4 regions of the Streptomyces sp. NPDC048604 genome follow, and region 1 is predicted to be linked to each of the others. Evidence: riboswitches for the same ligand, from Rfam matches in the RefSeq annotation. Region 1 holds a riboswitch; each other region holds the start of a gene.
The links. A riboswitch is a leader RNA that binds a small molecule or an ion and turns the genes downstream of it on or off. The one in region 1 is predicted to bind cyclic di-AMP.

Region 1 (3,315 bases):
CCGGGTCGACCCCGGCCCGTGGAAGAACCTGATCTTCGCTTTCGCCTGGGGCTCCGGCGCCGCCGCGCTCATGGCGCTCACCGCGAACACCTTCGCGATCCGCTGGATCGCCGGCGCCACGGCCACCACCGACCCCGACGACGTGCTCAGCCTCGGCGCGACCTTCGTCGCCCCGGTCGTCGAGGAGAGCGTCAAGGGCGCCGCCCTGCTGCTGTTCTTCCTGCTGCGCCGCCGCCACTTCACCGGTCTCGTCGACGGCGTCGTCGTCGCCGGCGTCACCGCGACCGGCTTCGCCTTCACCGAGAACATCCTCTATCTCGGCAGCGCCTTCGGCGAGGACCTGGCGACCGGCGCGAGCGTCCTCGGCTCCAAGACCGTCGGGACCTTCTTCGGGCGGATCGTGCTGACGCCGCTCGCGCACCCGCTGTTCACCGTCTGCACCGGCATCGGCTTCGGCCTCGCCGCGGCCACCGCCCGCCGGCGCCGGGCCCGCCGCGTCCTGCTGCCGCTCGGCGGACTGCTCCTGGCGATGGGGGTGCACGCCCTGTGGAACGGCTCGGCCGTCCGCAGCCCGCTCGGCTTCCTCGCGGTGTACGGGGCGTTCATGGTGCCGGCCCTCGCCCTGCTGACCTGGCTCGCGATCTGGAGCCGGCAGCGCGAGCTGCGCACCATATCCGGGCGGCTCCCGGCGTACGCGGCGGCCGGCTGGCTCGCCCCCGCCGAACCGCTCGCGCTGTCGTCGATGCGGGCCCGCGCCATGGCCCGTTCGTTCGCCTCCGCCGCGTACGGTCCCGCCGCGGCGCGCGCGGTGCACGAGTACGAAGGGTTCGCGACGAGCCTGGCGTTCCTGCGCGACCGGGCCCACCGGGGCACGGCGGACGCGGACTTCACGGCGCGGGAGCAGGAGCTGCTGCACCACCTGTGGCAGCGCAAGGAGTTCGCCTCACCGGCGCTCACGTACGCGGCGGGGGCGACCGGCCGGTTCCGCCCGGCTCCGCCGCCCCCGCCGCACCGCGACTACACGGGTCCGAACCCGTACCGCGCCTGAGGTCTGCTCAGCCGCGTGCGTCAGATGCTCTGGCCCTTGTCCCGCAGCCAGGCCGCCGGGTCGATGCCCGCGCCGCCCGCGGTGTGGACCTCCAGGTGGAGGTGGGGGCCGGTCACGTTGCCGGTCGCGCCGACGCGGCCGATGGTGTCGCCGGTGGTCACCGTCTGGCCCGCGCTCACGGTCATCGAGGACAGGTGGGCGTACCAGACCTCGGTGCCGTCCTCGAGCTCGAGGACGATCCGGTAGCCGTACGAGCCGGACCAGCCCGCCGACTTGATGGTGCCGCCGTGCACGGCCTTCACCGGGGTGCCGGTGGGCGCGGCGAAGTCGAGGCCGGTGTGGTAGCCGGAGGACCACATCGAGCCGGCCTGGCCGTACTCGGAGGTGATCGTGTACGAGGAGGTGGGCAGCGAGTAGCTGGCGGCGAGCGCCGCCCGGCGGGCCGCCTCCGCCTTGGCCCTGGCCTCCGCCTCGGCCTTCGCCTTGGCCTCGGCGGCGGCCTTCTGCGCGGTGGCGGCAGCGGTCTGCTGGGTCTTCGCCTCGGTGGCGGCCTTCTCGGCGGCCGCCTTCTCCGCGGCGGCCTTGGCCTCGGCCTCGGCCGTCGCCTGCTGCTGCTCGGCCTGCTGGAGGATGCGGGCGCGCAGGGCCTCGCCCGCGTCGGCCGCCTCGATGGAGCCGCTCTGTCCGCCGTCGGCGGCGGGCAGGCTGAGGGACGCCTGGGTGAGCGGGCCGACCTTGTTGTCGGTGCTCTGGGAGTCGTCGGAGATCAGGGAGCCGACGCCGGGCAGGTCCTCGGCGGCGGGCAGGTTCATGTCCGGCAGCGAGATCGCGACCGGGGGCCTCTCCTTGGCGGTGGCCAGGCCGCCCGCGCCGACCGCCGCGATGACGCCGACGCCGAGGACGGTGGAGCTGCGGGCGATGCTGCGCTGCTTGACGACGCGGTGCCGGCCGCGGGTCGGGCGGAGCGTGTCCTCGCTGGGGTTCCACTCCTCCGTGAAGTCGCCTCCCCCGGCCATCGGGGCGCCATAGGCGTCGAAGTGGGTCTCGGGAGCAGCAGGGTTGGACGCCACGGAGGCGTACTCCTTTCCTTCCTTCTCGCCTACCGGGTTAGCTGACGGGTTCGGAGCAGGAAGGTCTCCTACGGGTCAACTTCGACCCGATTCACCCCAATAGGTGGTTCCCCGGTTCCCTTGCGGGATTCGGCGCGTGCGCACGGTGCCGTCTCTGGCGACGGCTGGGACGACCGCGCTGCGTTATCGAACGTTAATAGACACGCGGGCCCGATTCCAAGCTGTTCCTCTTGATCATTACGGGCATTGGCCTGGACTTAACCAGCCAGAACAGGGTGGAAACGGGCGAGTTGACCGGGCTCTTGACGAGACTCGAGCAACTGTTCACGAAGTGACAACACGTCAGCGTTATCTCTCCGAGATCCTTCGCTCACGGATCGTCACGAAGGCCTTCACACGGCATGTCACGGCACCACCGGCATCGTCCGCCGCCGCTCCGGCTGCCCCAGCGCGGGCCGGCTCACCGCCAGCAGCGCCATGTCGTCCGTCGCACCGCCCCCGGTGTGCCGGCGCACATCGTCGACCAGCGCGTCCAGGAGCGCCTCGGGCCCCTGGAAGATCCGGCCGGCCAGCCGCTCCCCCGGGGCGTAGAAGACCCCGTCCCCGTCGCGCGCCTCGGACAGCCCGTCCGTGTAGAAGAGGAGCGTCGCGCCCGTCGGGTACGGCCGCTCGTCGACCTGGTCCGGCCAGGAGGCCAGATCGCCCATGCCCAGCGGCAGCGCGGCCTGGCTCGGCGTCAGCCGCTCCAGGCCCCCGTCCGCGTGCAGCAGCAGCGGCTCCGGATGGCCCCGGTTGACGATCCGCACCCGGGCCCGGCCGTTCGGGATCTCGGCGAGCACGGCGGTGGTGAAGCCCTCGAAGGCGTCCAGGCTGCCGCGCCGCCGGCCCTCCCGGAACAGCGCCCGCTCCAGCCGCTGCGCCACGTCCTCCAGCGCGTCCTCCTGCTCGGCGGCCTCCCGGAACGCGCCGATGACCACCGCCACCGCCTCCACCGCGTCCAGCCCCTTGCCGCGCACGTCGCCGACGACGAGCCGCACCCCGTGCGGGGTGTCCTGGACGGCGAACAGGTCGCCGCCGATGAACGCGTCCGCCTGGGCCGCCTCGTAGCGGGCCGCCACCTGCAGCCCGCCGATCCGCCGGGCGGGCGTGGGCAGCACGGCCTTCTGCGCCGTCTCGGCGACGACCCGCGCGGAGGCG
Region 2 (3,315 bases), on a different contig from region 1:
CGGCGTCGAGGGTCTCGGTCAGCGAACCGATCTGGTTCACCTTCACCAGCAGGGCGTTCGCGGTGCCCTCCTCGATGCCACGGGCCAGGCGCTCCGGGTTGGTGACGAACAGGTCGTCGCCGACGATCTGGACCTTGGTGCCCAGCTTGTCGGTGAGGACCTTCCAGCCGGCCCAGTCGTCCTCGTACAGCGGGTCCTCGATGGAGACCATCGGGTACGCGGAGACGAGCTCCTCGTAGTACTCGGTCATCTCGGCGGCCGTGCGGGACTTGCCCTCGAACTCGTAGGCGCCGTCCTTGTAGAACTCGGACGCGGCGACGTCGAGCGCCAGCGCGATGTCCTTGCCCGGGACGTAGCCGGCCTGCTTGATGGCCTCCACAATGAGGTCGAGCGCCTCACGGTTGGAGCCGAGGTTCGGGGCGAAGCCGCCCTCGTCGCCGAGGCCGGTGGACAGGCCCTTGGTCTTCAGGACGGACTTGAGGGTGTGGTAGACCTCCGCACCCCAGCGCAGCGCCTCGGAGAAGGACTCGGCGCCGATCGGCGCGATCATGAACTCCTGGATGTCCACGTTGGAGTCGGCGTGCGAGCCGCCGTTCAGGATGTTCATCATCGGAACGGGCAGCAGGTGCGCGTTCGGGCCGCCGAGGTAGCGGAACAGCGGCAGGTCCGAGGCCTCGGAGGCGGCGTGCGCCACGGCGAGGGAGACGCCGAGGATGGCGTTGGCGCCGAGCGAGGACTTGTCGTCGGTGGCGTCCAGGTCGAACATCGCCTGGTCGATGAGGCGCTGCTCGGTGGCGTCGTAGCCGACGAGCTCCGGGCCGATCTGCTCGATCACGGCGAGGACGGCCTTCTCGACGCCCTTGCCGCCGTAACGGCTCTTGTCACCGTCGCGGAGCTCGAGGGCTTCGAACGCACCGGTGGAGGCGCCGGACGGAACGGCAGCACGGCCGGTGCTGCCGTCGTCGAGGCCGACCTCGACCTCGACCGTGGGATTGCCTCGGGAGTCCAGGATTTCCCGGGCTACGACGACGTCGATGGACGGCACGAGCATCTCCTTCTGGGATGTGACGTGAGAAGAGGTGCGAAGGTCTCTTGGCCTTGCGACATGAGCCTATCCGGCTCGGGGTGCCCGGCCAGTCGGTGCCCGCCCCCTGGGACGAAAAAGGACCCGAGCGCGGGCATCCCGGGCGAAAGATCTCGTACTACTCGCAAGTAACCATGCGGAAACCCCGGCCCTGCGCACACGGGGGGAGTTGCGCGCAGGGCCGGGGTGGTCACCGCGGGAGGGTCGCACGGCACGGGTGGGCCGCCGGACCCACCCGGGCCGCGAGGCTCACTTCAGGTGGAGCTGCTGGCCCGGGTAGATCAGGTCGGCGTCCTCGACGACGTCCTTGTTCAGCTGGAAGAGCCTCTCCCAGCCGCCCTTGACGTCGTGCGCGGCGGCGATCTTGCTCAGCGTGTCGCCGGCGACGACCTTGTACTCGCCGTCGCCCTTCTTGACCTTCTTGCCGGTCGGGGTGGTGACGGTCTTCTTGGCGTCGGCCTTGGCGGCCTTCTTCGCGGCCTTCGCGACGGGCTTCGGCGCGGTGCGCTGCTCGCTGCGGGTGGTCGGCTGCTCGGCCTTGCGCTCCGGCTGCGCCTGCTCGGCGGCGCCGCCGGTGTACGCGGCGTTGGACAGGCCCACGCCGCAGCTCGGCCACGCACCCTTGCCCTGGCCGGCCAGGACCTTCTCGGCGATCTGGATCTGCTGGGCCTTGGAGGCCTGGTCGGCGGTGGCCGCGAAGGCGGTGCCGCCGTAGGCGGCCCAGGTGGAGGCCGAGAACTGCAGGCCGCCGTAGTAGCCGTTGCCGGTGTTGATGGACCAGTTGCCGCCGGACTCGCACTGGGCGACGCGGTCCCACTCGGAGGCGGTGGCGGCGGACGCGTTGCCCGCGGCCATCAGCGGCGCGGCGACGGCGACACCGGCGATGCCGGCGAGCGCGACGGCGCGGGTGGCCTTGGAGGAACGGCGGTGTTTGCCCTTGCCGGAAAACAGCATGGAAGTCTCCTCACCGACGCCTGCGAGGTGAGCTGTCGGGTTCGGGCCGGAAGAGTTGCCCGGCCGCGTGCTCTCGCACGCGGCTTCACCCCGAGCCGGTCGTTCGGCCGTCATCTCTCGACGGCCGGGACCGGCACTTACCTTGGGTCCCCCGCTCCTGCCTTCGGCGCTTGACGCGACGACTGTTCCCGACGGCCGGCGGCAGGACTCGGCGTTCCGGTCGGCGGGGCCCGCGGTGGCGAGCGGTCACGACCGTAGACACAGACCCTCCGGAAGTTCAAAGACCGACATCCCGGGAAAATCGCCCGTACTTGCCTTACCGCCGGAGGTGTTTGTGCTGGTGGGAGGTGACGGAAGCAAACTTTGCGGACAGGACACGCCAGTTGGGGCGAAGAGACTCATGTCTCATTTGCGCAGAACCGGACATAAGGCGTCGAACTGCCCGCCGCTCCTACTTCTGCCGGTCGGTCAGTTCCAGGTTCTGGCCAGGGAGGATGAGGTCCGGGTCGCCCCCGACGGTCTCCTTGTTGGCCTTGTAGAGGGCGCGCCAGCCGCCGTCGAGCTCGTGCTCGGCCGCGATCTGCGTGAGGTTGTCGCCGGGCTGGACGGTGTACTCGTCCGAAGTGTCCGCCTTCTTACCCTTGGCGTCCTTGGTCTCGTCCGTACCATTAACGCCCGCTTCGTCGAGGTCGGTGCGGCCGGCGTCGCGTGTCGCATCGTCAGCCGGCGCGGCGTGACGCCCCGATTCGGACGAGTCGCCCGATTCATCCGGGTTCTCGGTCGCGGCGTCGCCGCGGTGCTTGCCCGTGCCGGGAGCGGAAGGGTCGGAGGGGGTGGCGTGGTCCTCGGCGGGCGTGGTGGGGGTGGCCGGGGCGCCGCTCTCGGCCGACTCGTCGCCCGGCTGACCGGACGCATCGGGCAGAAGGGACTTGTCGGACTTCACCTTGCCCGGGGAGTCCTCCCCGCGGTCGTCCTGATTCGCGTCCGCATCGGCCGACGTGGACGGAGTCGTCGGAGCGGTGGGCAGCACGCCACCGGGCTTCGTGGACGGCTTCAGCGTGCCGTCGTCCTTCAGGCCGACGATCGCGGCACAGGTGGCCCACGTCTTCGCCCCCTGCGCGGCCAGCGCCTTCTCGGCGACCGCGATCTGCTGGGCGCGGCTGGCGAGGTCCGGGCGGGCGGCGTACTCGGTGCCGCCGTACGAGTCCCACGTCTCCTGGGTGAACTGCAGCCCGCCGTACAGCCCGTTGCCGAAGTCGGCGCTCCACAGTCCGCCC
Region 3 (3,315 bases), on a different contig from region 1:
CGAGGAGCCTGCCGCGCACCGCGAGGTTCGCGTACCGGAACGCGTCGGGCTCGGGCAGCTGATCGGCGAGCAGGACCGCGAACCGGTCCGCCCAGCCGATGTACGCGCCGTCCGGGGCGGGGTCGCCGACCCCCTCGGTGAAGCTGTCGCCGATCGCCGCGTACGACCCGAATGCGTCACTGTCTCTGGATCTCGAATCGTCTGCCACGAGAGTGCATCCTTCCGTCCCGGTTGTGACCTACGCGACCGTAAGGAGGGGTTGACGCAGGGTGAGATACGCCACCGGTCAAGATCTTCCCAACCCGGAATACGCCGGAGGCCCGGCACGTGGGACACGTGCCGGGCCTCCTCGGGCCGCTTGGGCGGGCGCCCGTCAGTTGGCGCTCGCCGGATGGCTCCCGTCAGATCGAGACGCCGTGGCTGCGCAGGTAGGCCAGCGGGTCGACGTCCGAGCCGTAGCTCGGTCCGGTGCGGATCTCGAAGTGCAGGTGCGGGCCGCTGGAGTTGCCGGTCGAGCCGGACAGACCGATCTGCTGGCCGCCGCGCACGCTCTCGCCGGCCGAGACGGCGAGCGAGGAGAGGTGGGCGTACTGCGAGTAGCTGCCGTCGGCGTGCTGGATGACGACCTCGTTGCCGTACGCGCCGCCCCAGCCGGCGGAGACCACGGTGCCGGCGCCGACGGCGCGGACGTTGGTGCCGGAGGAGGCCATGAAGTCGACGCCGGTGTGGTAGCCGGAGGACCACATCGCGCCGGAGGCGCGGTACGGGGTGGAGACGCCGCCGTCGACCGGGGCGACCCAGCCGGAGGCGGCGGCCGGGGCGGCGGTGCGCTCGGCGCTGCGGGAGGCGCGGGTCTCGTCGGCGGCCTTGGCCTTCGGAGCAGCCTTCGGCGCGGCCTTCGGCGCGGCCTTGGCGGCGGGCTTGGCCGCGGGGGCCTTGGCCGTGGACTTGGCCGTGGACTTGGCACCGAGGGTGAGCTTCATGCCCGGGAAGATCAGCGACGGGTTGTCGCCGACGACCTGGCGGTTGTCGGAGTAGAGCTTCTTCCAGCCGCCGGCGAGGTCGTGCTCCTCGGCGATCTTGGACAGGTAGTCGCCGCGCACGACGGAGTAGATCTTCGCCTTGGCCTTCGCCTTGGCGACGGCGGCCTGCGGGGCGGCGGCGGGCTGAGCGGCGGCCACGGTGGCCACGCGCTCGGTGGCCGCGGGGGCGGCCTGCTCGGCGGCGTGGGCGCCGGTGGCGCCGAACAGCGGCAGAGCGACGACGGCGCCGCCCGCGCCGGCGGCGACGAAGCCGCGGGTCAGCGGATTGACCTTGGGACGGCGATGCTTACCCTTCGAGGGCATGGCGAATTCCTCTCCGTCGCCTGCGAGGTGAGCTGTCGGGTTCGGACTGGAGTTGTCCGGCCGCGCGGTGCGCGACTTCACCCCGAGCCGTCCTGTGCTGAGGAACGGCGTGTTACCTGGGTCCCCCGCTCCTGCCGTACGTGGGTGAGTGCGGAAATCCGGACGGTGGCAGGATTCGGCGGGTCCGACCGGAGTGAGCGTGACGCTAGACGAGCCGAGTCGCGAGGAACAAGCCACGAATTCCCGTTCGCATTCTTCGCCGGGAATTTCCCCTTGGAATTCCGGTCACCCTCCGTGGATGACGGATCTTCGCGTTCCTTTCCGGACACGGCATTTGGGAAAAATGATCAGGCACGGACGGTCACGGTTATGACGCTGCTCACGCCCCGAAGCCCATCTCCACTGCAATCAGGGCGCGTTATACCGAAGCCCCCAATTCGGACAGAAAGCGCATTACCCCCCGGCGGGGTGCGCCCGGGGGGACCGACCCTGGATGATTGCCCGAGGAACCGATCTCTTTCCGCCATCGAGCACCAGGAGCACCCGTGACGCAGCAGACGCCTCAGGCCCCGCCGACCGAGCCCGAGCTGACGGGCGTTCGCAACTTCCGCGACGTGGCCGGTCTGCCGACCGCGGACGGCCGGGCCGTCGCCCCGGGGCGGCTGTTCCGCAGCGGGCACCTGGCCCACGCCACCACGGAGGACGCGGCGTTCCTGTCGACGCTCGGCCTGCACACGATCTTCGACTTCCGCAACGAGGCGGACCGGGCGTTCGAGGGCCTGGATGTCGAGCTGCCCGGCACGCGGAACGTGCACATACCCCTGAACGACCCGGCGGACGGCAAGGAGTTCTGGAAGCTGGTGCGCTCGGGCGATCTCGCCACGCTGCGGGAGATGCTCGGGAACGGCCAGGCGGCCGCCCGTATGTCCGATTCGTACCGGAAGATGATTGTGCAGCGGACGCCCGAGCACAGCCGGATCGTGCATGCCCTGGCCGAGGACAGCGTGCCGGCGCTGATGCACTGCGCGGCGGGCAAGGACCGCGCCGGGCTGTCGATCGCGGTGTCGCTGCTCGCGGTCGGCGTCGAGCGCGAGGCCATCGAGGCCGACTACGTGAAGTCCAACGAGCCGCACCGCCGCTACAAGGTGCACCGCAGCTCCGCCGCCCCGGACGGGATGTCGCCCGAGGTCATGGAGCTGCTGAGCCCGCTGTTCGACGCCCGCGTCGACTACCTGCGGGCCGCGTTCGAGCAGATGGAGGAGACGTACGGCTCGGTCGAGGGCTACCTCACCAAGGGCCTGGCGCTCTCCGCGGAGACCCGCGAGCTGCTGCGCGCCCGGCTGCTCACGCAGGCGTAGCGGGGCACGGTCGCCGTACGGGGGCGGCGGCTACTGGTTCGCGCCGCCGACCAGGAAGAGCAGGTAGAGGAAGCCGGCGAAGAGATGGCCGGCGACCAGGTAGGCGAAGAGACGCAGCACCAGGCCCTTGGGGAACTTGCCGCCCCCGCGCTCCTGACCGGTGATGGCAACGGACTTGTCGGACATGTCGGTAACCTCCTGGGAGTTCAGCGCCGGTGCGGGCCCGGGTCGCCGAGGCACAGCTCGGCGGCCGGGCTCTGCAGCAGCGTGTGGACGAAGAGCACGTCCGCGCCGTCGGGCGTGGCGGCGCCGATGCGGTGCGGGGTGAGCGAGTCGAAGTGCGCGCTGTCCCCCGGATCGAGGACGTGCACGGCGTCGCCGAGGGCCAGCCGCACCCTGCCGTGCAGGACGTGGATCCACTCCTCGCCGGGGTGGACCCGGACGATGTCCGCCCGGGTGGCGTGCGGGACGTGCACCCGCAGCGCCTGGAGCGCCCGGCCCGCGCCGCCCGCCTGGTGGTACACCCAGCCGTCCGCCTCGACCGGCTCGGACCGGCCGGCCCGGACGATGGGGTCGTGTTCCGGGGGAACCTCGCCCAGCAGAGCGGAGAC
Region 4 (3,315 bases), on a different contig from region 1:
GGCACGGTCGCCGGCCGCGCCGACGAACTGTGCCGGTTCGCGGTGCTGTTCGGCGACCCGCAGCTGGCGCTGACCGCCGTGCAGCGGGTCCTCGACATCACCGCGCAGGAGGTGCAGGCGGTCGCCGCGGCCAAGCTGCGCCCCGACAACCGGGCGGTGCTCGTGTACGAGCCGATCACCGCGGGCCAGGGCGACCCGGCCGCAGAGAGCGACAGCGACGAGGAAGAGGGAGCCGGCCAGTGAGCGACGCTGCCGCGTCTTTGACGACCATGGAGTTCCACCCGCAGCCTCAGCCCGGCGACGCCCGCCCCTGGGCCTTCCCGGCCCCCGAGCGCGGCTCGCTCGACAACGGTCTGACGGTCCTGCGCTGCCACCGCCCCGGCCAGCAGGTGGTGGCCGTCGAGATCGTCGTCGACGCCCCGCTGGACGCCGAGCCGGCCGGCCTGGACGGCGTGGCCACGATCATGGCCCGCGCGCTGTCCGAAGGCACGGACAAGCACTCCGCCGAGGAGTTCGCCGCCGAACTGGAGCGCTGCGGCGCGACCCTGGACGCGCACGCCGACCATCCGGGCGTGCGGGTCTCCCTGGAGGTCCCGGTCTCCCGGCTGCCGAAGGCGCTCGGCCTGCTCGCCGAGGCGCTGCGCGCGCCCGCGTTCGTCGACACCGAGATCGAGCGGCTGGTGCGCAACCGGCTCGACGAGATCCCGCACGAGCAGGCCAACCCGGCCCGCCGCGCGGCCAAGCAGCTCTCCAAGGAGCTGTTCCCGGCCGGTTCGCGCATGTCGCGGCCGCGCCAGGGCACCGAGGAGACGGTGGCCCCCATCGACGCCGCGGCCGTGCGGGCCTTCTTCGAGGCCCATGTGCGGCCCGCCAACGCCACCGCGGTGGTCGTCGGCGACCTCACCGGCATCGACCTGGACGCCCTGCTCGCCGACACCCTCGGCGACTGGAGCGGCGACACCGCGGTGTCGCACCCGGTGGCGCCGATCACCGCCGACGACACGGGCCGTGTGGTCATCGTGGACCGCCCCGGCGCGGTCCAGACGCAGCTGCTGATCGGCCGCGTCGGCGCGGACCGGCACGACAGCGTGTGGCCGGCGCAGGTGCTCGGCACGTACTGCCTCGGCGGCACCCTCACCTCCCGGCTCGACCGCGTGCTGCGCGAGGAGAAGGGCTACACGTACGGCGTGCGCGCCTTCGGCCAGGTGCTGCGCTCGGACGGCCGGGGCAACGGCGCGTCCATGCTCGCCATCAGCGGCTCGATCGACACCCCCAACACCGGCCCGGCACTTGACGACCTGTGGAAGGTGCTGCGCACCCTCGCGGCCGAGGGTCTGACGGACGCCGAGCGCGATGTGGCGGTGCAGAACCTGGTGGGCGTGGCACCGCTCAAGTACGAGACGGCGGCCTCGGTCGCCGGCACGCTCGCCGACCAGGTCGAGCAGCGTCTTCCGGACGATTTCCAGGCGCAGTTGTACGCCCGGCTCGCCGAGACGGGCACGGTGGAGGCGACGGCCGCCGTCGTCAATGCCTTCCCTGTGGACCGGCTGGTGACGGTTCTGGTCGGCGACGCCGCCGAGATCGAGGAGCCGGTGCGCGCCCTCGGCATCGGCGAAGTCACCGTCGTGACCGGCTGATCGACCCGGCCCCAGGCCACTGCGAGGACCTCGATGCCCCGATGCGTCGGGGTCCTCCCGTTTGTCCGGATCGAGGGGGAAAGCTACGTGAATGCCCTGTGGGATGCGCTACAAACTTCCGTGTCTGTTTGGTGATTGAAAGACGGTCCGCTTAGCGTCGGTCCGGCTGTTCGTCGGTTGCACATGCCGCACCCGCGGCAACGGACAGTCATCGCCGAGTCCCCGAAGGTGCGAGCCTGGGGAGCCGGGGACCCACCGTCCCTGGGGTGAATCGGACGCCTTCGCCTTCCGGCGGAGGAGCCCGTAGGAGACCTTCCTGCTCCGAACCCGTCAGCTAACCCGGTAGGCGAGAAGGAAGGAAAGGATCAGCCACTTCATGGCGTTCACCCGTGCCACCGGGAAGCATCGTGGTCCCAGCCGTCTGGCGCGCCGCAGCGCGGGCGTCGCCGGCGTCGCCGCCCTCGCCACCACCGGCGTGATCGGCACCCTCGCCTCCCCGGCGCTCGCCGTCGACACGGAGGCCGCCGCCCTCGAGGACACCGGCCTGATCCAGGCGATCAGCGTGGACTCGCTCGCGGACCGCATAGACGCCCAGGCCGCCGCCCAGGAGCAGGAGGCCTTCGAGGCCGCCGCCAAGGCGAAGGCCGAGGCCGAGGCGAAGCGCAAGGCCGAGGCCCGCGCCAAGAAGATCCGCGAGGAGCGTGAGCGCGCCGCCCGCGAGGCCGAGCGCAAGCGTCTGCACTCCTTCCGGCTGCCCATCGCCGGCTCGTACGTCACCACCGGCTACAAGGCCGGCGGCTCGCTCTGGTCCTCCGGCAGCCACTCCGGCATCGACTTCAAGGCGCCCTACGGCAGCACGGTCGGCTCTGTCGGCGCCGGCACCGTCGTCGAGGCCGGCTGGGGCGGCGCGTACGGCAACAACGTGGTGATCCGGATGCTCGACGGCACGTACACCCAGTACGGCCACCTTGCCTCCATCACGGTCTCGGTCGGCGAGTCCGTCATGCCGGGCCAGCAGATCGGCGTCTCCGGCTCGACCGGCAACTCCACCGGCCCGCACCTCCACTTCGAGGCCCGCTCCGGCGCCGAGTACGGCTCGGACATCAACCCGCTCGCGTATCTGCGCGCCCGCGGCGTGAACGTCTGACGGACCGGCAGGACCCGCGGACAGCGCACCGGAAAAGCCCCGGCTCGTACGGAGTCGGGGCTTTTCCGCGTCCGAAAGACATCCATGATTCACGATCGGCCGTCGGAATTACCGCTCCGCTGCAATAGAGTCACCGAAGAGTCGGCGAACAGGGGACCGTCGGCGGGTTTCACGCGGATTAAGGCGGAGGTCGGACATGCGCATTCCCGCGCATTCGGTGTGCACGGCGATCCGGGACGACATCGTCTCCGGGGTCTTGGAGCGGGGCAGCCGGCTGACCGAGGAGCAGCTGGCCCGCCGGTACGGCGTCTCCCGCGTCCCGGTCCGCGAGGCGCTGCGCACCCTGGAGTCCGAGGGCTTCGTGGTGAGCCGCCGGCACGCCGGCGCGCATGTCGCCGAGCCCACCGAACAGGAGGCCGCCGACCTGCTCGACGTCCGCTCGCTCCTTGAGCCGCTCGCCGCCGGGCGGGCCGCCCAGCGCCGCACCGAGGCGCACCTCAAAGTGCTGCGCGGCCTGGTGCGGCTGGGGCA

Region 2: another riboswitch for cyclic di-AMP. It lies ahead of ACGFMM_RS06950 (transglycosylase family protein); the one in region 1 lies ahead of ACGFMM_RS29240 (M23 family metallopeptidase).
Region 3: another riboswitch for cyclic di-AMP. It lies ahead of ACGFMM_RS25310 (peptidoglycan DD-metalloendopeptidase family protein); the one in region 1 lies ahead of ACGFMM_RS29240 (M23 family metallopeptidase).
Region 4: another riboswitch for cyclic di-AMP. It lies ahead of ACGFMM_RS28050 (M23 family metallopeptidase); the one in region 1 lies ahead of ACGFMM_RS29240 (M23 family metallopeptidase).

What each region holds. Positions count from the first base shown of each region.
Region 1 is NZ_JBICVX010000016.1:144,093-147,407, reverse strand. It holds gene ACGFMM_RS29245 (PrsW family intramembrane metalloprotease) at 1-1,048, shown strand, start outside; gene ACGFMM_RS29240 (M23 family metallopeptidase) at 1,069-2,118, opposite strand; cyclic di-AMP (ydaO/yuaA leader) riboswitch at 2,130-2,263, opposite strand; gene ACGFMM_RS29235 (PP2C family protein-serine/threonine phosphatase) at 2,523-3,315, opposite strand, start outside.
Region 2 is NZ_JBICVX010000003.1:56,018-59,332, forward strand. It holds gene eno (phosphopyruvate hydratase) at 1-1,051, opposite strand, end outside; gene ACGFMM_RS06950 (transglycosylase family protein) at 1,334-2,038, opposite strand; cyclic di-AMP (ydaO/yuaA leader) riboswitch at 2,041-2,217, opposite strand; gene ACGFMM_RS06955 (transglycosylase family protein) at 2,490-3,315, opposite strand, start outside.
Region 3 is NZ_JBICVX010000013.1:10,555-13,869, forward strand. It holds gene ACGFMM_RS25305 (SGNH/GDSL hydrolase family protein) at 1-208, opposite strand, end outside; gene ACGFMM_RS25310 (peptidoglycan DD-metalloendopeptidase family protein) at 402-1,346, opposite strand; cyclic di-AMP (ydaO/yuaA leader) riboswitch at 1,351-1,537, opposite strand; gene ACGFMM_RS25315 (tyrosine-protein phosphatase) at 1,892-2,704, shown strand; gene ACGFMM_RS25320 (DUF6126 family protein) at 2,735-2,890, opposite strand; gene ACGFMM_RS25325 (helix-turn-helix domain-containing protein) at 2,911-3,315, opposite strand, start outside.
Region 4 is NZ_JBICVX010000015.1:62,430-65,744, reverse strand. It holds gene ACGFMM_RS28060 (M16 family metallopeptidase) at 1-243, shown strand, start outside; gene ACGFMM_RS28055 (M16 family metallopeptidase) at 270-1,637, shown strand; cyclic di-AMP (ydaO/yuaA leader) riboswitch at 1,840-2,001, shown strand; gene ACGFMM_RS28050 (M23 family metallopeptidase) at 2,014-2,784, shown strand; gene ACGFMM_RS28045 (GntR family transcriptional regulator) at 2,981-3,315, shown strand, end outside.